2 regions of the Symbiobacterium sp. genome follow, and region 2 is predicted to be linked to the other one. Evidence: predicted binding sites of a transcription regulator. Region 2 holds the regulator's gene; the other holds the start of a gene.

Region 1 (11,532 bases), on a different contig from region 2:
CGCCAACGGCCTGATTGCCCGCAGCGTGCCCCGGGAACTCCAGGGCCGCGCGTTCGGCGTCACCCAGTCGGCGATGTTCATGGGCAACACCGCCGGGCCGCTGGTGGGCGGCGCACTGGCGGCCGCCTTCGGCCCCCGGGCGGTCTTCCCGGTCACCGGCGCCCTGCTGCTGGCCGACCTGGCCTGGGTGCTGGTGGGCCTGCGGGAGCCTGTGCCCACCGGGTCGGAGAGCGCGGCGGATTAGGACTCCCGGCGCCGGCACAGCAACACCGGCGGTCACGGTGATACCCTCGGGCCCCCTGCGGCATGCAGGGGGCCCGGCCGCGCTTACGCCAGGCGGTCCAGCCACGGCAAGATCGCCGCGAGGTCCATGCATTCCAGGTCGGCCGGGTGGCGGGGATCCCGCGCCCGGCCCAATCGCTGCACCCACACGGTGCGTAAGCCGGCGGCGCGACCGCCGGCCACATCGCGCGCAGGGTTATCACCCACCATCACGGCCTCACCGGGCTCGACTGCCAACGCGCGGCAGATGTGGTGGAAGATGCCCGGCTCCGGCTTGCCGCAGTCGATCTCGCCCGAGATGACCACCGCGTCGAACGCCGCGTTCAGGCCCGCCCCCTCGAGCTTGGTCCGCTGCAGGTCGGGCACGCCGTTGGTGACGATGCCCAGGCGGTAGCCCCGCTCCCGCAGCGCGGCCAGCAGCGGGTCGACCTCCGGGTAGCACAGGTACCGCCGGCGCGCGGCGGCGAACCGCTCCGCCATCGCCTCGGCCAGGCCGTCGTCGCGGATCCCCTGCTCTGCCAGCGCTGCCCGCCAGACCGCCACCCGGTATCCGGGCGCCCAGGTCCGCAGCCCGGCGATGGCCGGATGGTCGCCCCGGTCGTAGCGCGCCCAGAGCCCCTCGGCGGCGCTGTGGCCGATGCGCTCGCAGTACGCGGCGTGGGGGCCCTGCGCCCACAGGCGCCTGGCCTCGGCCCAGGCCCGCTCCGCCAGCCGCACCGGATCGACCTGCGGCCCCGCCAGGGCCGCCGCCGCGGCCAGGGCCTCCCGCGTCACCGGCTCGTCCAGGAGGAGCGTCTCGTCCAGGTCGAAAAGGACCGCTCTGACCACCGGCTCCACCTCCCATGTTTGGACTATCTTATCATAAAAGGAGCACCCCCCAGCGGTGAACTGGGGGGTGCTCGTGGCAATCCGCCGCAGACTGGCCGTCAAACCGGCTGTGCATCCGGACGGCTGCCCGTGGCTGACCCTTACATCATGTCCATGCTGCCCATGCCGGGGTTGGCGTTGTTCTCCTTCTTCTCCGGCTTCTCCGTCACGGCCGCCTCGGTGGTCAGGATCAGGGCCGCGATGGAGGCAGCGTTCTGGAGTGCGGAGCGGGTGACCTTCACCGGGTCGATGATGCCGGCGTGGACCATGTCGACGTACTCTTCCTTCAGGGCGTCGAAGCCCTGGCCGGCCGGCAGGTTGCGGACCTTCTCGACCACGACGGAGCCCTCATGGCCGCCGTTCTCGACGATGCAGCGCAGCGGCTCCTCAACGGCCCGCCGGACGATCTGGGCGCCGACCTTCTCGTCGCCCTCGAGCTTGGTGATGAGCTCGTCGATGGCCTTCTGGGCCTGGAGCAGCGCGACGCCGCCGCCGGCGACGATGCCCTCCTCGACGGCCGCCCGGGTGGCGTTCAGGGCGTCCTCAATGCGCAGCTTCTTCTCCTTCAGCTCGACCTCGGTGGCCGCGCCGACCTTGATGACCGCCACGCCGCCGGCCAGCTTGGCCAGCCGCTCCTGCAGCTTCTCGCGGTCGAAGTCGGACGTGGTCTCCTCGATCTGCCGCTTGATGGAGGCGACCCGGTTCTTGATGGCCTCGGCCGAGCCGGCGCCATCGATGATCGTGGTCTTCTCCTTCTCGATGCGCACCTGGCGGGCCTGGCCGAAGGACTCGACCGTGGCGTTCTCCAGCTTGCGGCCCAGCTCCTCAGAGATGACCTCGCCGCCGGTGAGGATGGCGATGTCCTCCAGCATGGCCTTCCGGCGATCGCCGAAGCCAGGAGCCTTAACGGCTGCGACCTGCAGGGTGCCGCGCAGCTTGTTGACGACCAGCGTGGCCAGGGCCTCGCCCTCGACGTCCTCGGCGATGATCAGCAGGGGCTTGCCGCGCTGCACGACCTTCTCCAGCACGGGCAACAGGTCCTGCACGGCGGAGATCTTCTTGTCGGTGATCAGGATGTAGGGCTCGTTCAGGACGGCCTCCATCTTCTCGGTGTCGGTGACGAAGTAAGCCGACACGTAGCCCCGGTCGAACTGCATGCCCTCGACGGTCTCCAGCTCGGTCTGGAGGGTCTTGGACTCCTCGACGGTGATGACGCCGTCCTTGCCGACGGTGTCCATGGCCTTGGCCACGAGCTCGCCGATCTCCCGGTCGTTGTTGGCGGAGATGGAGGCGACCTCGGCGATGGCCTTGTTGGTCTCAACGGGGATGGCCATCTTGCGCAGCGCCTCGACGGCGGCGTCGACAGCCTTCTCGATGCCCCGCTTCAGGATCATCGGGTTGGCGCCACCGGTGACGTTCTTCAGGCCTTCCTTCACGATGGCCTGGGCCAGCACGCAGGACGTGGTGGTGCCGTCGCCCGCGACGTCGTTGGTCTTGGTGGCGACCTCCTTCACCAGCTGAGCGCCCATGTTCTCGAAGGGATCTTCAAGCTCGATCTCACGGGCGATGGTCACGCCGTCGTTCGCGACCTGCGGAGCGCCAAACTTCTTATCGAGAACAACGTTCCGGCCACGGGGACCCAGAGTGACCTTCACGGTGTTGGCCAGAGCATCAACGCCGGCCTGGAGCTTGCGCCGGGCGGTCTCATCGAAGAGAATCTGCTTGGCAGGCATCTATGCGTAAACCTCCCTTAACCCTGAACGATTGCGAGGATGTCCCGCTCGCCGTCCAGGATGATGTACTCCTCGCCGTCGATCTTGACCTCGGTGCCCGCGTACTTGGAGAAGATGACAGTGTCACCTTCCTTGACCTCGAGCTCCACCTTGCTCCCCGACTCCAGCGTCCGGCCAGGGCCCACGGCAATCACCTTGCCCTGCTGGGGCTTCTCCTTGGCGGTATCGGGCAGCAGAATGCCGCTCTTGGTGCGCTCTTCCTTCTCCAGCGGCTTGATGACGACCCGAGCGCCCAACGGCTTGATGTTCATCTCGAAGGTCCCTCCTCAGTGGTGAATCTGTTAGCACTCGCTACCCCTGAGTGCTAACACCATGACCTATGATAGAGAAGGTTCCAAAGGGAGTCAAGCCCCTCAGGATGCTTTTTTTGGCGCCGGGCCAAGCGCTGGCTGCCATATCGGGCGCCATGCACTGCCAGCGGGAAGGGGGGCACCCCCGTCCCCGGCTTTTCTAGAGCGGTGCAAGGACGCTTTCCGGGGCGCCGCGTCCGGCCCCGGCGGCAACTCCACCCCAGAACAGCAGTCCGCCGGCGCCGTATCCCGACCCGCCCGGAGAGCCGCGCCAGAACGTGCGGCCTGAACCCCCAGACCGCACGTGTTCCAGGAGGTATCTGATGATGGACAATCTCACGGTGGCCGAAGCGCTGTACGAAATCGCAGACCTGCTGGAGTTCACCGGCGGAGACCCGTTCAAGGTGCGCGCCTACCGGAAGGCCGCCGAGGCCGTCGGGCTGCTTCCCGAGCCGGTGGCCGATCTGGCCCGGGAGGGCCGCCTCACCCGGGTGCCCGGCATCGGCAAGGCGATCGCCGCCAAGATCGGCGAGCTCCTCGAGACCGGCCGCATTGGCTACCTGGAGGAACTCCGGCAGGCGGTTCCGCCCGGGGTGGTCGACCTCACCCGCGTGCCCGGCCTCGGCGCCCGGACCGCCATGCTGCTTTATCGGCGCCTGGGGGTGGACAGCCTGGAGGCGCTGGAGCTGGCCGCCCGGGAAGGAAAGCTCCGGGAGCTGCCCGGCATGGGGCCGCGCCGGGAGGCGGCGATCCTGGAGGCTGTGGAGCGGGTGCGCCGCCGGCCCGACCGGGTCTCGATCGGGGTGGCCCTCCCGGTCGCCGAGGCGCTGCTGCAGCACCTGCGCAGCCATCCGGCCGTGCTCCGGGCGGAGGTCGCGGGCTCGGTGCGCCGGCGGCAGGAGACTGTTGCGGACATCGACGTGGTGATTGCCACGCGGGAACCCGCCGCCGTCCGGGAGTACCTGGACAGCCTGCCCGCTCTCCCGCGCCCGCTGGACCCGGTGCTGGTGCCGCCCGAGGCGTTCGCCCTCACGCTGCTGGAGCGGACGGGCTCGCCCGCCCACCTGGCGGAACTGGCAGGGCAGGGGTTCGATCCCCGCAGGACTGGCGAGACGCCCGCGGAAGCCGGGCCCGGCTCTGCCGCCCCCGACGCCGCCGTCTACCGGGCGATGGGCCTCCCCTACATCCCGCCCGAGCTCCGGGAGGGCCGGGGCGAGGTGGCCGCGGCCCGCGCCGGGCGGCTGCCCCGCCTGGTCACCCTGTCCGACCTCAGGGGCGACCTCCACGTGCACACCACGGCCTCCGACGGGACGGCAACGCTGGCGGAGATGGCCGAGGCGGCCCGGGCCCTGGGCTACCGCTACCTCGCCATCTGCGACCATTCCCAGTCCCTCACCATCGCCCGCGGGCTCACTCCGGAGCGGCTGCGGGAGCACGTCGCCGCGATCCGCCGGCTGGACCAGTGGGAGGACTTCCGCCTCCTCGCCGGCGCTGAGGTGGACATCCTCCGGGACGGCTCGCTGGACTACCCGGACGAGCTGCTGGCCGAGCTGGACGTGGTGGTGGCGTCGTTACACAGCCACCTGGGACTCCCCGCGGAGGAGCAGACCGAGCGGCTGCTCCGCGCGATCGCCAACCCCCACGTGGACATCATCGGCCACCCCTTCGGGCGGGTGATCGCCCGGCGGGAGCCCGCCGCCCTTGATTTCGAGCGCGTGCTGGAGGCCTGCGCCCGCACCGGAACGGCCCTGGAGATCTCGGCCAGCCCGTCCCGGCTCGACCTCTCCGACGTGCACGCCCGCCTGGCCCGGGAGGCGGGGGTGAAGCTGGCGATCAACACCGACGCCCACTCCGTGCGGGAGCTGGAGCACATGCCCTATGGCGTCTGGCAGGCCCGCCGGGGCTGGGTGGAGCCCGGGGACGTGCTGAACGCCATGGACCCGCCCGACCTGCTGGACTGGCTCGCAACGCCCAAGCAGGGGTAGCCTCCGGCACCGTGCGGCCCTACGCCTCGACCCGGTCCAGCACCCCCTTCTCGGCGGGACCGCCCCGGGGGCCGACGCCCAGCGCCAGCCGGTTGTTGTTCACGACCGCAAGGTCAAAAAACAGCCGCACCTCCCCCTCCACCTCAAGCCAGTGGAACCGGTGCCCGTTGGGCTTCATCACACGGTCGCACCGGGGGAAGCCGGCTCCATTCTCATAGAGTCTGAGTCGGTACAGCCCCTGGAGGGCAGGGCGGATCTCGACCCGCACCCGGCGCTCGCCCAGCCGCCCGGCGAAGGTGCCCACCCAGGGGTAGTTCATCTGCCCCACGTGTCGGTCTGCCTGAGGATCAAAGGGGCGGACGACCGGGTCGAGGTCCGGGTGAAACGCCATGACCAGCAGCACGTCGGCCTGTCCCCCCGACCAGGCCCGGTTGCAGCGCACTTGCACCGACCGGCCGGGTTCGATGATCGCCGGGTTGCCCACGCCCAGCAGGCGGGCGTTCTCGGGGGCAACCGGCAGGCCGGCAGGCACGACGTAGAATTCGGTGGTGGCCGTAACCTCCCGGAAGCCGAGGTTCCACACCACAGCCTGCGGCCTGCCGTCCGGCCCCACCATGATGTCGGGCGAGGCGAACGGCGCCGCGAGGGGGCGGTCCCCGGTGTCCCCGGGCCGTGCCCGCAAGATCAGGTAGGACGGCCGGTGCAACTCCCTCACCCTACGCAGCACACGAATCCCCCCCATGCATGCGCGTGGGGGGATTTCACCAGGGGTAGAACGCCACCCTTTTTTCTTACAGATTATTCGTAACAGTCTGCATACTTGCGTTGAACGCGGGTCAGCGCACCTTGAGTCCCCGCTTCTGTACGTCGGCGAAACGCCGGGCCGGGGCCCACTCACCCGGCGCAAGGCGCTGGGCGGGAGCCTCCTGTCGCCGCTCTTTGTGGGCCGGGCGGGTAAAGAGGAGGACCACCAAGACGGCGGTGAGCCAGAGCCAGGGGATCACGCGGCCGCCCATGCCGGGCCAGTAGCGCTCCAGCACGGCCGGGACGGGCAGGAATGCGCCCTGCCAGAGCGAGTAGATCCACCCTGGCGCCCAGTAGGGCAGGAGCAGGAGGCCGGGCAACTGGGCGAGGAAGCCGGTCCACGCCGCGGCGGACGCCCGATAGCGCCGTGTGCGCCGCTCCGCCTCGTCCCGGAACACCACGCCGAGGCGCCAGGCGTACCAGAGCAGGGCCAGCGTGGCGAGGAGCCCCACCCAGGGCAGGCGGCCGGACAGGAACCAGCCCAGCGCGCCCAGCAGCAGTTGCCCGATCAGCAGCAGGAAGGCCGTCTGGAGCCGCAGCTTGAGCATGTGATCACCTCAACTGGGTTTCACGTGTAGAGTACGCGGTCTGGCCTCGATTTTCCTGCTGATGAATAGTCGAGATGTAAGAGAACCGCTCGGGCGCGCCCCAACGCTGCAATCGTCCGCCGCCATGCCGTCCTCCATCAGCCTGAGACCGAGCGTCCGAGCCCTCACGGGTCGACCCGGCGCAGCGGGAAAGGCGCCGGCGGCGAAGGCGCAGCCGAGCAGCCCCCGCGCCTTCCGGCGCAGGGGCTTCCCCGTAGAAGCCGCGGCAGGCTATCGCGGCAGGTCAAACACCCACGGTCCTTCCACCAGCACCCCCGCCTGGGTGGCCCGGACGGCCACCGGCTCCACGCCCTCAGGGAGTTCAGCCGCATAGTGCTGGTACCTTACTCCTTCCCCCACGGAGTTCGACAGGCTTTCCCAGGAGCCCCCCAGCGGGTGGGCGTTGCCCGCGGCATCGATGACCTCGAACCGGGCAACCCCCACGAACCCCTCCCGGTCGGGGCTCTGCCAGGAAAAGCCGATGCGGTCGTCCTCCCGCTCAAAGCTGGTCAGGGCGACCGGCACACCCATGACGTCCGCCGTTGCCCCCTCCTCCATGGGCCAGACGGCGTCGACGGGAACCCCCTTCACCGCCGGCGTGAGCACCAGGCGGGCCGTCCCGCAGCTGGTCGAAGTGCCGGTAGCCCGACAGGGCCGCCTCCTGGAGGGCGTCCTCGGCGTCGGGACGGTTCCCCAGCATCGCCGGTGCGATCCGCTCCAGGTAGCCCTGGTGGGCCCGCAGCAGTTGGAAGTAGTCCATGGCCGGGTCCTTTCTCGCTGATCTCACTAAGAGAGAGGGAAAACGGAGACGCTCCGTTCGCGGCAGGTGTTTGCGAAAAACCCCCGTGCCGTCACCTGGCACGGGGGTCTGCGCTACTCTACTGCTTCCCCGGGTCGCACGTACGTTCCGCTCTTCCCGCCCGTTTTCTTCACCAGGCGGATCTCGCCGATCACCATGCCCTTGTCCACGGCCTTCGCCATGTCGTAGATGGTGAGCGCCGCCACGGCGCAGGCGGTGAGCGCCTCCATCTCCACCCCGGTCCGGCCCACCGTGGAGACCCGTGATTCGATCAGCACCCGGCCGCCGGCCTCGTCGAAGGCGAAGTCGACGCTGGCCTGCGTGATGGGCAGCGGGTGGCAGAGGGGAATGAGCTCCCCCGTGCGCTTGGCCGCCATGATGCCGGCCACCCGGGCCACGCCGAGCACGTCACCCTTGGGCACGCCGCCCGACTGGATCAGGGCCAGAGTCTCAGGGCGCATCCGCACCTCCGCCCGGGCGACCGCCACCCGCTCGGTCTCGGGCTTCCCGCCCACGTCCACCATGCGGGCGTTGCCGTGCTGATCCAGATGCGTCAACTCTGCCATGACGCGGTCCCTCCTAGCCGCCGATGCCGTGCATCACGCGCAGCACGTAGTCCGACTGCACGTCGTCGAAGTTGTGCTCCCGGGGCTTCCTGAGGATGGCATCGACCAGGGCGGCTTTCAGGTCCTCGTCTGTCTTCCCGGGGTCGCGGAGGATCGGCTTCAGGTCTACCTCGTGGACGTGGCCCAGGCACGGGTTGATCTTGCCGGAGGCGGTGAGGCGCACTCGGTTGCAGTCGCCGCAGAAGCACTCGGTGACGGCGGAGATGAAGCCCACCGTGCCCTGCGCCCCGGGGATCCGCCAGTACCTGGCGGGCCCGTTGCCCTTCACACCCTCGCGCACCGGCTCCAGGTCACCGAACTCGTCCAGCAGCCGCTCCCGCATCTCGGCGGCGGGCACCAGGTTCTCCAGCGTGAACTCGTGCGCCTCCGAGAAGGGCATGACCTCGATGTAGCGCACGTGCACCGGCCGGTCCAGCGTGAGGCGCGCCATATCGCCGATCTCGTCGTCGTTCCAGCCGCGGATGACCACCATGTTGAGCTTGACGGGCTCCATGCCCAGTTCCAGCGCGGCGTCCACCGCCGCCAGCACCTCCGCCGGGCTGCCCTTCAGCCGGGCGATCTTCGTAAACCGGTCCGGGCGGAGCGTGTCGAGCGAGATGTTCACCCGGTCGACGCCTGCGGCCTTCAGGTCCCGGGCCATCGCCGGGAAGAGGAGGCCATTGGTGGAGAGCGAGAGGTCCTTCACGCCCAGCGGCTTCAGCTGGGCCAGGAACTTCACGATGTCCTTGCGCACCAGCGGCTCCCCGCCGGTGACGCGGATGCGGTCGATGCCAAGGCCGACGGCGATCCGGATGATCCGGAGCAGCTCCTCGTAGGTGAGGAACTCGTGATGCGGGCCCAGCTGCACGCCCGTGAGGGGCATGCAGTAGACGCAGCGGAGGTTGCAGCGGTCCGTGACCGAGACCCGCATGTAGTTGATCTTCCGGCCCCACTGGTCGATCACCGCGGTCTCCCCCTTTCTGGTCGTGGCGGCTACACCCGGCGAATCCGGCCGGACTCGCTGCAGTCGTATCCGCCCAGCGCTTCCACGGCCTTCAGGAACTCGGGATCGCGCAGCAGTTCCAGCACCGCCTGCACCCCAGGGTGAGACTCCAGCTCCGCCGGGATGCAGAGCTCGTACTCTTCCCAGGCCACCGGGACGAAATCCAGGTCCAGCGCCTGGGCAGCGGAGCGGATGCCCAGCCCCGTGTCTGCGTCGCCCGCCTTCACGGCGGCGGCCACGTTCAGGTGCGTGAACAGCTCCCAATCGTACCCCTGCACCTGCGCCGGCGAAATCCCTTCCTGCCGCAGGTGGTAGTCCAGCAGCAGGCGAGTGCCCGCACCCCGCTGCCGGTTCACATACCGGACGTCGGGCCGGGTCAGATCCCGGAAGCTGGTGATGCCTTTGGGATTCCCCTTCGGCACGATGAAACCCTGCTCCCGCCGGGCCAGCAGCACCAGCAGCGCCGGGCGGCCGAGGTACTTCTGCACGTACGAGGTGTTGTAGTCACCCGTGCCCGCGTCCAGCAGATGGACGCCGGCCATATGCGCCTCGCCCCGCCTGAGCGCCAGAAGCCCGCCCTGGGAGCCCACGTGGGCGCTGGAGAGGTAATAGCCGCTCTTGCGGTGCAGGAAGGAGCCCATCAGGTCCAGGGAGGTGTCGTGGGAGCCGATGACCACCACGGTCTCCTGAACCTCGCTGAGCGGCCGGAGCAGCTCCACCGTCACCGGGGAGCCCTCGCCGATGCCTTCCCGGTCCGACTCGACCACCAGCAGGCCGTCGGCCCGCACCAGCGACGAGATCACCGCGGCCCCCCGGCTCATGGGCGTGGCCACCAGCCGGTCGCCCACCCGGCCCAGCTTCACCCGCACGTACTCCTCCACCCCCATGGGCGAGGTGATCCGGCGGGCCAGCGAGGCCCGGACCGTCGGGCGCTTCGGCACCGGCAGGCCCAGGGCGCGGTAGACCAGCGGCTTCACGAAGAGGTCGGCCGTCAGCCAGGTGGAGACGGGATAGCCGGGCAGACCCACGAAGGGCTTGCCGTCGATCAGGCCCAGCATCACCGGCTTGCCGGGCCGGATGGCCACGCCGTGCGCCAGCACCTGGCCCAGCTCCTTGAGCACATGCACCGTGTAGTCCTCGCTGCCGGCGGAGGAGCCGGCGTTGACGATCACGATGTCGGAGGTGGCCACGGCCTCCTTCACCGCCCGGCGGATGAGGTCGTAGTCGTCTTTCACGATATTCGCCCGCACCGGCTGGCCACCCCACTCCCGCACCATGGAGAGGATGACCCGGGAGTTGAACTCGATGATCTCCCCCGGGGCGGGGTCGGGCTTGGGCTCCACGATCTCCGTGCCGGTGGGGATAAAGGTGACCACGGGCCTGCGCACCACGGGCACTTCCAGGACCCCGGCCGCCAGCAGCGCGCCCATGTCCTGGGGACGGATGGGGTGCCGTTCGGGCAGGAGGATCTCCGTGGCCACCACGTCCTCGCCAATCTGGCGCACGTTCTCCCACGGGGCCACCGGGGCCAGGATCTCGCAGCGGTCTCCCTGCCCGTGGCCTTCGTCCAGCAGGTTGACGTGCTCCACCATGATCACCGCGTCGCACCCCGGCGGCAGGGGGTCGCCGGTGTCGACCCAGTGCGCCTGCACCCCGATGCGCAGCGTGATGGGCGCCGTCTCGGTGGCGCCGAAAGTATCGCTGGCCTTGACGGCCACGCCGTCCACGGCGGAGGCGTTGTAGTGGGGCGCGGAGATGTGCGCCCGCACGGGGGCGGCGGTGATGCGGCCCAGGGCGTCGGTGGTGGGGACGACCTCCGTCTGCGGCCCCCAGCCGACCTGATCCAGCGCGGTCAGAAGCCGGTTCAGTGCCTCGTCGCGGGGCAGCGATTCCAGGTAGATCTGTCGCGTGCTCATTCCAGGACCTCCACTTCCACCGTATCGCCGGCCAGAAGGCCTTCCCGGGCCGAGGGAATCACCACCAGCCCGTCTGCCTTGACCAGGGTCGTGATCAGCCCGGACTTGCCGTGCACCGGCTCGGCCCAGAGCTCGCCGTCCCGGCGGAAGAGCCGCACCCGCACCACGTCGGTGCGGCCTGTGGCGGATGCGACGTTCTTGGTCAGCCTCGCCCGCACCGTGGGCCGGAACTCCGGCTCGGGCGAGAGCCCCTGCATCTGCCGGAGGAGCGGCGTTACGAAGAGGTTGTAGGACACCTGGGCGCTCACCGGGTGGCCGGGCAGCCCGATGACGGGTACGCCGTCGGCCACGGCCAGGATCGTGGGCTTGCCGGGCTTCAGCTTCACGCCGTGCACCAGCACGCCGGGGCTGCCCAGCCGCCCGATCAGCTCGGACGTGAGATCCCGCGTACCCACGCTGGAGCCGCCCGAAATCAGGATGACGTCATACGCCATGCCCTGCTGGAGCAGGGCGAGAATCTGCGTCTCGTCGTCGCGGGCCAGGCCGAGGAAGGTGGGCTCACCGCCGTCGCGGCGCACCAGGGCCTGCAGCGCCTGGCCGT
Region 2 (11,532 bases):
TGGTCGTACCGGGCCCGCTTCTCGGGATCGGAGAGGACCTGATAGGCCTCGTTGATCTCCTTGAACTTCTCGGCCGCGTCCGGGTCGTCCTTGTTGGCGTCCGGGTGGTACTTGCGGGCGAGGTTGCGGAAGGCTTTCTTGATCTCAGCCTCGGTGGCGTTCCGGGGAACGCCCAGCACCTCGTAATAGTCACGCTTGGCCAGTCGGCCCACCCCCTACTGCTTAAAAGTTACCACCGGGGCTGCCCTGGGGCAAGCGACAGGAGGGAGGCAGCAAGCGGCCCCCCTCCTGTTGTGCCGTCCAGTCCGGCCTACTTGTCCTCGTCCTTCACCCTGAACTCGGCATCCATGTGCTGGCCGTCGCCGCCGGTCGTGCCACCGGTCGTGCTGCCGCTGGCGCCGCCAGACTGGGTGCCGGTCCCGGCGCTGGCCCCGGCCTTCTCGTAGATGGCGGAAGAGAGCTTGTAAACCGCCTCCGTCAGCTCCTCCGTGGCCTGCTTGACCTTCTGGATGTCGGAGCCCTTCAGGGCCTCCCTGACCGGCTCGATCTTGCTCTTCACCGCGTCGATGAGCGACGGGTCGATGCCCTTGCCCTCCGACTCCTTGATCATCTTCTCTGCATTGTACACTGCCGCGTCGGCATTGTTCCGGATGTCGGCCTCCTCGCGCCGCCGCTTGTCCTCGGCGGCCATCGCCTCGGCCTCCTTGACCGCCCGCTCGATCTCTTCCTTGGACATGGAGGTCTGCGACTGGATGGTGATGTGCTGCTCCCGGCCGGTGCCCAGGTCCTTGGCCGACACGTGCACGATGCCGTTGACGTCGATGTCGAAGGTGACCTCGATCTTGGGCACGCCCCGCGGTGCGGGCGGGATGCCGTCGAGGATGAACCGGCCCAGGGTCTTGTTGTCGGCGGCCATCTCGCGCTCGCCCTGCAGCACGTGAATCTCCACCTGGGTCTGGCCGTCGGCGGCGGTGGAGAAGATCTGGCTCTTCCGGGTCGGGATGGTGGTATTGCGCTCGATCAGCTTGGTGAACACGCCGCCGAGGGTCTCAATCCCCAGCGAGAGCGGGGTGACGTCCAGCAGCAGGACGTCCTTCACGTCGCCCTTGATGACGGCGGCCTGGATGGCGGCGCCCATCGCGACGACCTCGTCGGGGTTGATGCCCTTGTACGGCTCCTTGCCGAAGAACCGGCGCACGGCCTCCTGCACCGCGGGGATCCGGGTCGAGCCGCCCACCAGCAGCACCTTGTCGATGTCCTTGGGCTCGACACCCGCGTCCCTCAGGGCCTGGCGGGTGGGCCCCATGGTGGCCTCCACCAGGTCGGCCGTCAGTTCCTCGAACTTGGCCCGGGTGAGGGTCTCATCCAGGTGGACCGGACCCTCGCTGGTCATGGTGATGAAGGGCAGGTTGATGTTGGTGGTGGTCACGGAAGAGAGCTCAATCTTCGCCTTCTCGGCGGCCTCACGCAGCCGCTGCAGGGCCTGCCGGTCCTTGCGCAGGTCGATGCCGTGCTCCCGCTGGAAGCGGTCGGCGATGTAGTCCACGATGCGCTGGTCGAAGTCGTCGCCGCCCAGCTTGTTGTTGCCGGCGGTGGCAATCACCTGGAAGGTGCCGCCGCCCAGCTCGAGGATCGACACATCGAACGTACCGCCGCCCAGGTCGAAGACCAGAATCCGCTGGTCCTCGCCCTTGTCCAGGCCGTAGGCCAGGGCAGCCGCGGTCGGCTCGTTGATGATGCGCAGGACTTCCAGGCCCGCGATCGTGCCGGCGTCCTTCGTCGCCTGCCGCTGGGAGTCAGTGAAATAGGCCGGCACGGTGATCACGGCCTGCGTGATCTTCTCACCCAGCTTCGCCTCGGCGTCTGCCTTTAGTTTGGACAGGATCATCGCCGAGATCTCCTGCGGGGTGTACGACTTGTCGTCGATGCGCACGCGATAATCGGAACCCATGTGCCGCTTGATCGACATGATGGTGCGGTCGGGGTTCGTGATGGCCTGCCGCTTGGCCACCTTACCGATCAGGCGCTCGCCGGTCTTGCTGAACGCCACCACCGACGGGGTGGTGCGGTCGCCTTCCGCGTTCTCGAGCACAACAGGTTCGTTACCTTCCATTACCGCCACACAAGAGTTGGTGGTGCCCAGGTCGATGCCAATTACCTTGGCCATCTGCCGTAAGCCTCCTTAAGAACAGGTCTGCCCGCTAGCTCAGCTTGTTGACCTTGACCAGGCTCGCCCGAATCACCCGGTCCCCCAGGCGGTAACCCTTCTGGAACTCGGCCAGCACGATGCCGTCTTCCTGCTGCGGATCCTCGTCCGTCATCATGGCCTCGTGCAGGTTCGGGTCGAAAGGCTTCCCCACGGCCTCGATGGGGGTGACCCCCTCCTTGCTCAGGAGGTCGCGGAACGAGCGGGCCGTGAGCTCCACGCCCTGGCGCAGCCGCTCGTCGCCGGGAGTGGGCGGCGTGGCCAGTGCTCTTTCTAGATTGTCGAGCACGGGCAGAAGGTTCAGGAGCAGCCGCTGGTTTGCGTAAACCGCCACTTCCTCCTTCTCCCGCTGCATGCGACGCCGGTAATTCTCAAAGTCAGCGTGCAGCCGAATCAGCCGATCGGTGAGCTCCGCCACCTTCGCCTGCGCCGCCTGGAGTTCCTGCTCAAGCTGCCCGGGCTGTTCCGCCTCGGCCGAGCCGGCGCCTTCCGCCGTCCCCTGCGGGGCCTCAACCGGTTCCGGCGCGGACTCAGCCGCTTCCAGCCCGTCGGGCGGAGCCTGCTCTGGTTCCGGCGGCTTCTGGTCCGGAGGGTTGTTCCTGGACTGCTCCTCCATGGATGCCGGTCACCTCTTTTTCCTGTTAGCACTCGACCGGAACGAGTGCTAACGCATTCACAAATGAACATAGCACCGGCCCGTAGCGGTGTCAAGCCCAACGCAGCGCACAAAAAGGCCCGGGGACTCGCTTTCCCCGGGCGCCATGCCTACCGGTGAACCGATGCCTCGCTGAGATAAGCGGCCACGGAGTTGAGCACCGAGACCACCTTGGCGTACTCCATCCGCTTCGGTCCGATCACACCCATCTTGCCGATGGTCTTGTCGCCCAGCCGGTAGGTCACCGTCACGATGGAGCAGTCGGCCAGCTCGCGCAGCCGGATCTCCTCGCCGATCTGAATCTCGACCTTGTCGGTCTCCCGGTCCAGCTGCAACACCTCGGCGACGACATCTTCCTGCTCCAGGAAGGAGAGCAGGCTCTTCAGCTTGTTGACGTCCCGGAACTCCGGCTGGTCCAGCATGTGGGTGGTGCCGCCGAAGTAGAGGCGCCGCCGTTCGCCCGGCTCCATCCGCTCCTCGAGGAAGTAGAGCGCCTGCTCCAGCAGGATGCCGTACTTGGAGAGCTCCCGGTGAAGCGCCTGGAGGGCTCCGCGGGAGAGCGAGTCCACCCGTTGCCCCCGCAGTTGCTCGTTCAGGACCTCAGACACCTGCTGGAACTCCAGCATGGTCACCTCGACGGGCAGCTCCAGCACCTGATTCTCGATCTGACCCGCGTCGGTGATGTAGATCATCAGCGCCCTGTCCCGTCCCAGAGGCACCAGCCGGATTTCCTTGAACACCGCCTTGCCGAACTGCGGTCCCGAGATCACCGCCGTCAGGTGCGTGGTATCGGAGAGAAGGCGCGCCGTCTCGCGCACCAGGACGTCGATCTCGCGAATCTTGCGCTTGAAGGTCTGGCTGATCCGCTCCTGTTCGGCGCGGCTCATCGAGTACTCGGGCATCAGGCAATCGACATAGTAACGGTAGCCGCGGTCCGAGGGAATTCGGCCCGCCGAGGTATGCGGCTGCTCCAGGTAGCCCATGTCCTCGAGATCGGACATCTCGTTGCGGATCGTGGCAGGGCTGACTCCGAGGTTGTACTTGCGCGCAATCGTCCGTGACCCGACCGGCTCCGCGGTAGCGACGTAATCCTCCACAATCGCCTGCAGCACCTTGTTCTTGCGGTCATCAATCACGGGGAGTCACCTCCGCACGGGCCCCAGGTGCCAAAAGGGCATTGACCCATTAGCAGTCAACGCCCGCGAGTGCTAACGCACCTAGCATGAAAATAGCATCAACCCGTAGGAAAGTCAAGGGACGCAAGGCTGCGGCGGCGCCGAGAAGAAGGAGCCGGAGGCACGCCGCCCCGGCTCCATATAGATACGCACTATTCCCATTCAATGGTTCCCGGAGGCTTCGAGGTCACGTCGTACACAACGCGATTCACGTGCGGAACCTCGTTCACGATGCGTCGGGCGACCTGCTCCAGCACTTCCCAGGGGAACCGGTAGAAGTCGGCCGTCATGGCGTCTTCCGAGGTGACCGCCCTGAGGATGATGGGATACGCGTACGTCCGTTCGTCGCCCATCACGCCCACGCTGCGAACATCCGGCAGCACGGCAAAGGCCTGCCAGAGCTCGTCGTAGAGCCCGGCCCTCCGCACCTCCTCCACGAAGATGTGGTCGGCCTCCCGCAGGATCGCCAGCTTCTCCGGGGTGACCTCACCCAGCACCCGGACGCCGAGCCCCGGTCCGGGGAACGGATGGCGGCCGACGATCTCCTCCGGCACGCCGAGGGCCCGCCCGACGGCCCGGACCTCGTCCTTGAACAGCTCCCGGAAGGGCTCGATGAGCTGGAACTGCATGTCCTTCGGCAGCCCGCCCACGTTGTGGTGCGACTTGATCACGCGGGCGGTGTCGGTACCGGACTCGATCACATCGGGGTAGACGGTTCCCTGCACCAGGAAGTCGATCCGCCCCAGCTTGCGGGCCTCATCCTCAAAGACGCGGATGAACTCGTTCCCGATGATCTTGCGCTTCTGCTCGGGATCCGCGACGCCCTTCAGCTTGCTCAGGAAGCGCTCAGAGGCGTCGACGTGCACCAGGTTGATGTGGAAGTGATCGCGGAAGGTGCGCACCACCTGCTCGGGCTCACCCTTGCGCATGAGGCCGTGGTCGACGAACACGCAGGTGAGCTGGTCGCCGACGGCCTGGTGGACCAGCACCGCCGCCACCGAGGAGTCGACGCCGCCCGACAGGGCGCACAGCACCTTGCCGTCGCCCACCCGCTGGCGGATCGCCTCCACCTGATGGGCGATGAAGGACTCGGTGGTCCAGTCCCCCTTGCACCCGGCGATGTTAAAGAGGAAGTTCCGGATGATCTGACGGCCCTGAGGCGTGTGCGCCACCTCCGGATGGAACTGCACGCCGTACAGACGACGCTCGTCATCACCCATCACGGCTGCCGGCGTGTTCTCGGTAGCACCCAGCACCCGGAACCCGGGCGGCATCCGCTTCACCGCGTCGAAGTGGCTCATCCAGACGGGGGTTTCCCGCTCCAGGCCGCTGAGCAGTGGGTGCTCCTCGGCCAGGCGCAGCGTGGCCTTGCCGTACTCCCCGCGCTCCGGCCGTTCCACCTCGCCGCCCAGCTGTAGCGCCATGAGCTGCATGCCGTAGCAGATGCCGAGGATCGGGATGCCCAGCCCGTATACCGCCGGGTCGATGCGAGGAGCACCGGCGGCCAGGACCGAGGCCGGGCCGCCGGAGAAGATAATCCCCTTCACGCCCGCATCCCGGTAACGCTGCGCCGGGGCGCTGGCCGGCCAGATCTCGCAGTAGACGTGCGCCTCCCGCACGCGGCGTGCGATCAGGTGGCCGTACTGCCCCCCGAAATCCACAACCACGATCAGGTCGCTGTGGTAGCTCATTCCGCGTCTCCTTCCGAATCAGGCTCTGCCGTAAATCTCCGGCTTGAGGATGCAGATATCACGCAAGTTGCGGTACTTCTCGCCGAAGTCGAGCCCGTTGCCCACCACGAAGAAGTCCGGCACCTCGAAGCCGCAGTAGTCAACGGTGACCGGAACCTTCCGGCGGGAGGGCTTGTCCAGCAGGGCCGCCACCTTCAGCGATGCCGGGCCGCGCTGGGACAGGTACTCCTTCAGGAACTTGATGGTAAGGCCCGTATCCACGATGTCCTCCACAATGAGGACGTGCCGGCCTTCCAGCGTGTAGTCCAGGTCCAGCAGCACGCGGTGGACGCCGGTGGACTTGGTGGCTGCACCGTAGGACGAGATGCGCATGAAGTCGAGTTCGGCCGGGATGGTGATGGCGCGGAAGAGGTCGGAACAGAAGAGGGCGGCCCCTTTCAGGATGCCCACCACCACCAGGTCCTTACCTGCGAAGTCCCTTGAGATCTGTGCGCCCAGTTCCGCGACCTTGGCCTTGATCTCCGCTTCCGTAATGAGCACGCGTTCGATATCCTGCTGCATCGTCGCGGTCTCCTCTCCTGCCCTGGATTCGCCTGTATTGGGAACAGTCTACCCGTCCTGTAGAGACACGTCAAGGTCACTATACCCCCACATGTCAAAGGCCGTACATGGCCATACAAAAAGGGTTCGCCGCACGCGGCGGCGAACCATCGGGCGACGATATCGCATCTCTTTCACGCCAGACCGGTCTGAAGCATCTGCCGGCGACCGAAGAGCCTTCCGGACTCGTAGTCGGCCCAGAAGGCCATGAGGCCGTCGGCGATCACCTCCGCCATGCCCACGGTCTGGTCGAGGCCGGCGAACCAGATCATGAAGGGGAAGTTGGCCATTCCGCCCATGATGTGCACCTGGCCCACCTGGGGCAAGTTCTTCCCCATTGCGGCGCCGGGGCGCAGGGGGCCGGGGGTCAGCGTAAGGCGGCCGGGCCGGCCCACCGCCGCGTCCACGGCAATGAGGTACGGCAGCTTCTCCCGTCGGAGCGCCCGGGCTCGCGCCTCGGACAGCCGCCCCCGCAGGTTGGTCGCGTGAACCGGGTTCTCGAGGTCGCCCACGTACTCCCCGGTGAAGCCCTTGCGCTTGAGGAACCAGCCGGTGAACGGCCCCAGGGAGTCGCCGGTGGAGCTGGTTGCCCCCACCAGGAAGAAGACAGGGAAATACCGCTCCGCCTGCGCGTGCGCCCGGAACTGGTCGCCCAGCGCCCTGGCGAGCTGCCGAACGGCCGTCGGGTCCTGAAAGTGCACGTCGACCACCGGTGATCGTGCGCCATCGCGGGACACCGGGCACTCCTCCTTTGTTTCGGTAATTCTGACTATAACAGGAGTTACCCGGCCTGTCAATCATTGGATGCAGGTGATCAAGATGGATTTCCCCCTGCGCGTGCTTCAGCCGTTCCTTGGCGCCCGCATCATCAAGACCGGCGTGGCGGTGTTCCTGACGCTGGCCCTGCTGCACTGGTTTGGCTCGGCCTACGCCACCTTCGGCGCCGTGGCCGCCGTGCTCGCCGTGCAGCCCACCCTCAGCCAGGCCCACGAGGTGTTCCGGGAGCAGCTCCTGGGCAACGCCGTGGCCGGCCTCGTGGCCACCCTCCTGGGCCTGTGGCTCCCCGTGAATCCGCTCACCATGGCCCTGGCCTCGGTCCTCGTCCTGGGGCTGCTGGTGCGGCTGCGGCTCCCGGACGCGGCGGGCCTGGCCGTGGTGGTCGTCCTCTTCGTGATGGACCGGCCGGAGCAGGACTTCCTCGCCTACACCCTCGCGCGCATGGGCGTCATCGCGGCCGGCATGGCGGTGGGATACGTGGTCAACCGGCTCATCCACCCGCCGGACGCGCTGGGGCGGGCCAAGGCGGAGATCGCCGCCGGCAACGGGAAGGTCGAACGCTTCCTGGAACGCCTGGTGCGAAGCCTCGGAAGCCCGCAGGACTATACCAAGGAGGAAATCAAGGCCGACGCGGTCGCGGCGCAGGCGCACCTTTCAGCCGCCCGCTCCACGCTGGACCTGGACACGCGGGAGGTCCGTCAGCCGCGCGCGGCGTTGCTCAAGCAGGCGAACAACTCGCTGTTCGTATTTGTGGAGGCGATCACGGACATTCACAAGCTCATCCTGGAGGCCGGCGGCCTGCCCCACGGGCCGGAGCGGGAACTGCTGACGGCGGTCCTGCGCGCCCTGCAGGCCTACCGGGCGTCGGTCATGGACCGGGTGCTGAACGAGGGTCCCGGCGATCCCGACGCCGCCCGCAGGTACCAGGAGGCCCTTGCGGCCTTCAGCCGCAGGGTGGAAGGGCTGATCGACCACCGCGACCGGCGGGAGTTCGGCCTCCAGCTGCACCTGGTGCTGGCCGAGATTCGTCATATGGGGTGGCGAATAGACGCGCTGGCCCGCCTCTGCGAACAGGCGTGACGGCAGGCGCCGCCTCCCGCGGCCCTGCCGTCTCCTCTCGCCCGCCCGGCTATTGCACCAGGCCGTAGCCGGGATAGTATCCGTAAGGGATGCCCATCATGCCGGGCGGGTACTGCTTGGCGAAACCGCCGCCGGGGGTCATTCCCCACACGGGAGGCTTGCCGAAGCCGCCCTTATCGTAGGTCGTGTCGCCCTTGCCAAAGGGCTTTCCGAAAGGCATGCCACCCTTGCCGAAGGGCATGCCGGGCTTGCCCCAGGGCATCATGCCCATGCCGAAGGGCATGCCACCCTTGCCGTAGGGCGTGTCACCCTGGTCGTAAGCCTCGCCGCCCATGCCGTACGGCATGCCAGGCTTGCCCCAGGGCATCCCGCCCATCATGCCGGGCTTACCCCAGGGCATTCCGCCCATCATCCCGGGCTTACCCCAGGGCATTCCGCCCATCATCCCGGGCTTACCCCAAGGCATTCCGCCCATCATCCCGGGCATGCCCATCTGGCCCCAGGGCATGGCCTCCTGGGTCATGCCGTCCATGCCGCGCTGCATTTCGCTGCGGTCGTCGGACGTGCCGCCCATGCCAGATGGCATGCCGCTCCTGTCGCGGGACGTGCCGCCCGCACCGTCTGAACGGGATCCCCCGCCCGCTCCGGGAGAAGAGGGGAATCCTACGGGCCCGTAAAACATCCACTTCACCCCCGTTTCCCAGCGTATGTGCCTGCCGCACGAACCGTGTCGCACAGGTGGCCTGCTGCGGGGGGCGAAGATTTGTGCAATGGTACTACTGAAGGGGTTGTTTGCGCGCATGGCCGCCGTCACACGCGATTTCACCGTTGCCACCTTCGTGGTCCACCAGGGCCGGGTGCTCCTGCTGTGGCACAGGAAGCTCGGCATGTGGCTGCCCCCGGGCGGGCACATCGAACCCAACGAGCTGCCCGACGAGGCCGCCGTGCGGGAGGTCCGGGAGGAGACCGGGATCACGGTCGTCCTCACCTCACCGCCGTCCCTGCCGCCCATTCCCGGCCCGCGCCAGCTCGCCCGCCCCGAGGGCGTCCAGCTCGAGCGCATCGGGCCGGACCACGAGCACATCGACCTGATCTACTTCGCACGCCCCGCTGACCCGACTGCGGTCAGCCCCGTCGCCAATCACGAGGTGGAGCATGTGGGCTGGTTCGGCCCCGCGGAGCTGGACCAGATCCCGCTGACGGCCGAGGTGCGGGCCTGGGTCGACCGGGCTCTCGCCGCGGCCGCGGAACGGGGGTGAACGCCGGTGCGCCGCGTGATCGCCTTGTTGGGGGTGCTCGCGCTCCTGGTTGCCGGGTGCGGCGCCGAGCTCTCGCAGGAAGAAGCCGCTGCCGCCGACGCAGAGCGGTTCCTCGCCGCACTCGCTGCCGGTGACTTCACGCTGGTCTGGAACGCGCTCACCGGGGAGGCGCGGGAACGCATGGGGAGCGACGCCGTGAGCGCCTACCTGGAGCAGACCCAGGTGACCTACAAAGAGGTGGCCCAGGCTGTGGAGGCGGAGCCCGGGGTGATGCGGGTCCGCGTGAACGGGCTGGTGCTTACCGACCCGGGGCGCACCGTGGAGTGGCCTGAAGCCTGGCTGACGCTCCGCCGGGAGGGCGAGCGCTGGGCGGTCGCGTGGGCCGAGCCGCTCTTTGACCTCGCCCTGAACGCCTACCACAACACCGAGTACACCCGGGCGCTGGCGCTGGCGCAGGCCATCGTCGCCATCGACCCCTACCACTACCGCGGCCACCTGGAGCTGCACTACGCCTACCGCGGCCTCGGGCGGCTCCGGCAGGCCGAGCACGCGCTGAGAACGGCCGAGGAGCGTACGACCGCACCGCAACGGGCTGACGTGGCGGCGGCCTGGGCCCGGTTCAAGCTCAGCCTGGGCGATGCGGAAGAGGCCCTGAACTACGCACAGCGGGCGCTGGTGCTCGCGCGGCCGTACTCCCCGGGAACGTACTCCCCCGCCTGGCGGGCGGAGACCCTGGTACTGGCCGGCCAGGCGGCTCTTGCGCTGGGCGACGCAGAGACGGCCGCCGCCCTGGCGGAGGAGGCGGCAGAGGCAGACCCCGAGAGCCCCGCCCTGGCGATGTTCCTGCTCGAGCTGCCGGCTCTGCCCGCACAATAACGCAACGGACGAGGTGAGGGCTCAGTGGAGACTCCGATGCAGGCCTGCGGCGTGATCCTGGCCGGCGGGCGCTCGACCCGCATGGGTCGCAACAAGGCGCTGCTCGAACTCGAAGGGGAGCCCCTGATCAGCCGCCTGGCCCGGCGGTTCAGCTGCTGGTTCGCACAGGTGGTGGTCGTCACCAACACCCCGGCGGATTTCGCCTTCCTGGGGCTGCAGACGGTGAGCGACCGGATTCCGGGCCTCGGGCCGCTCGGCGGGCTGGAGGCCGGGCTGCAGGCCAGCCGCTTCGAGTACGCCTTCTTCTGCGCCGTGGACATGCCTTTCGTCGACGAGTCCCTCGTCCGCTACATGGTGGGGGAGGCCCCCGGTCACGATATCGTCGTGCCACGAGTGGCCGGAGAGTTCGAGCCGATGCACGCCGTGTACGGCAAGGGCTGCCTGCCCGTCATCACCCGGAACCTGGACGCGCGGCGGCTGCGGCCCATCGCGATCTTCACCGACCTGCGCGTCCGGGTCATCGACGACGCCGAACTGCGCCGCTTCGGCGACCCCGAGCGGCTCTTCTTCAACTGCAACACCCCCGACGACTGGGAACAGGCCCGCCGCCGGGTGAGGCAAGAAGGCGATTCATAATGAAGAAGAACTCGCGTTCCCTGCTCATCTCGATGCTCTCCCTGGGGCTGCTCGCCTGCGCCTCGCTGCTCCTGCCCGTCTCCTTCCCCGGCCGGAGCCAGCCGCTGCCGCCGCCGCTCTCCTCGTTTGCCATCGCGGCGATCATCGCCCTGCTGGTCTGGCTGGCACAGCCGTGGCGTGTGGCCATCCGGGGAGCCCGCGGCGACATCTCGGTCTCCATGGCCATCGATGTGGCGGCCATGCTGCTCTACCACCCGTTCATCGCGGGGCTGGGCTCGGCCGTGGGCACCGCCGCCTACCACCTGTTCGGCATGCCGCTCGTGCGGGCAACCCGCCCGAAAGAGAACCGCCTGGCCCGGGCTTTCGTCCGCGGCGTCGTCACCTTCGCCGCCGTGGCCCTGGGCGGTTGGGCGGCGGGAATGCTCCGGCCGGCGGCCGGGGCGATCGTCTTCAGCCAGGACTGGCTCGCCATCGTCGTGGGCATCTCGATCCGGCTCCTCATCCGCATCGTCTTCTACCCCCTCGGCATGGCGGCGCTGCGACGGGACCCCGTGGGGGAGTACCTGCGGAAAGAGTG

The links. The regulator HrcA, encoded in region 2, represses chaperone genes, less so after heat shock. The targets are predictions, from matches to a motif close to TGTTAGCACTCNNNNNNNNNGAGTGCTAACA.
Region 1: the regulator HrcA is predicted to act here: its motif matches at 3,222-3,252, upstream of groES (co-chaperone GroES).

What each region holds. Positions count from the first base shown of each region.
Region 1 covers NZ_JBFNEH010000009.1:52,068-63,599, reverse strand. Annotated here, with positions in the region: gene AB2385_RS04780 (MFS transporter) at 1-244, shown strand, start outside; gene AB2385_RS04775 (HAD family hydrolase) at 328-1,110, opposite strand; gene groL (chaperonin GroEL) at 1,251-2,882, opposite strand; gene groES (co-chaperone GroES) at 2,900-3,193, opposite strand; gene AB2385_RS04760 (PHP domain-containing protein) at 3,559-5,217, shown strand; gene AB2385_RS04755 (hypothetical protein) at 5,237-5,944, opposite strand; gene AB2385_RS04750 (hypothetical protein) at 6,054-6,569, opposite strand; gene AB2385_RS04745 (hypothetical protein) at 6,840-7,139, opposite strand; gene AB2385_RS04740 (RNA polymerase sigma factor) at 7,108-7,368, opposite strand; gene moaC (cyclic pyranopterin monophosphate synthase MoaC) at 7,482-7,973, opposite strand; gene moaA (GTP 3',8-cyclase MoaA) at 7,987-8,976, opposite strand; gene AB2385_RS04725 (molybdopterin biosynthesis protein) at 9,006-10,931, opposite strand; gene glp (gephyrin-like molybdotransferase Glp) at 10,928-11,532, opposite strand, start outside.
Region 2 covers NZ_JBFNEH010000021.1:40,390-51,921, forward strand. Annotated here, with positions in the region: gene dnaJ (molecular chaperone DnaJ) at 1-203, opposite strand, end outside; gene dnaK (molecular chaperone DnaK) at 311-2,167, opposite strand; gene grpE (nucleotide exchange factor GrpE) at 2,202-2,822, opposite strand; gene hrcA (heat-inducible transcriptional repressor HrcA) at 2,972-3,997, opposite strand; gene guaA (glutamine-hydrolyzing GMP synthase) at 4,189-5,727, opposite strand; gene hpt (hypoxanthine phosphoribosyltransferase) at 5,746-6,288, opposite strand; gene AB2385_RS08500 (DUF1256 domain-containing protein) at 6,462-7,064, opposite strand; gene AB2385_RS08505 (aromatic acid exporter family protein) at 7,147-8,184, shown strand; gene AB2385_RS08510 (hypothetical protein) at 8,234-8,770, opposite strand; gene AB2385_RS08515 (NUDIX hydrolase) at 8,985-9,443, shown strand; gene AB2385_RS08520 (hypothetical protein) at 9,450-10,319, shown strand; gene AB2385_RS08525 (molybdenum cofactor guanylyltransferase) at 10,344-10,955, shown strand; gene AB2385_RS08530 (histidine kinase) at 10,955-11,532, shown strand, end outside.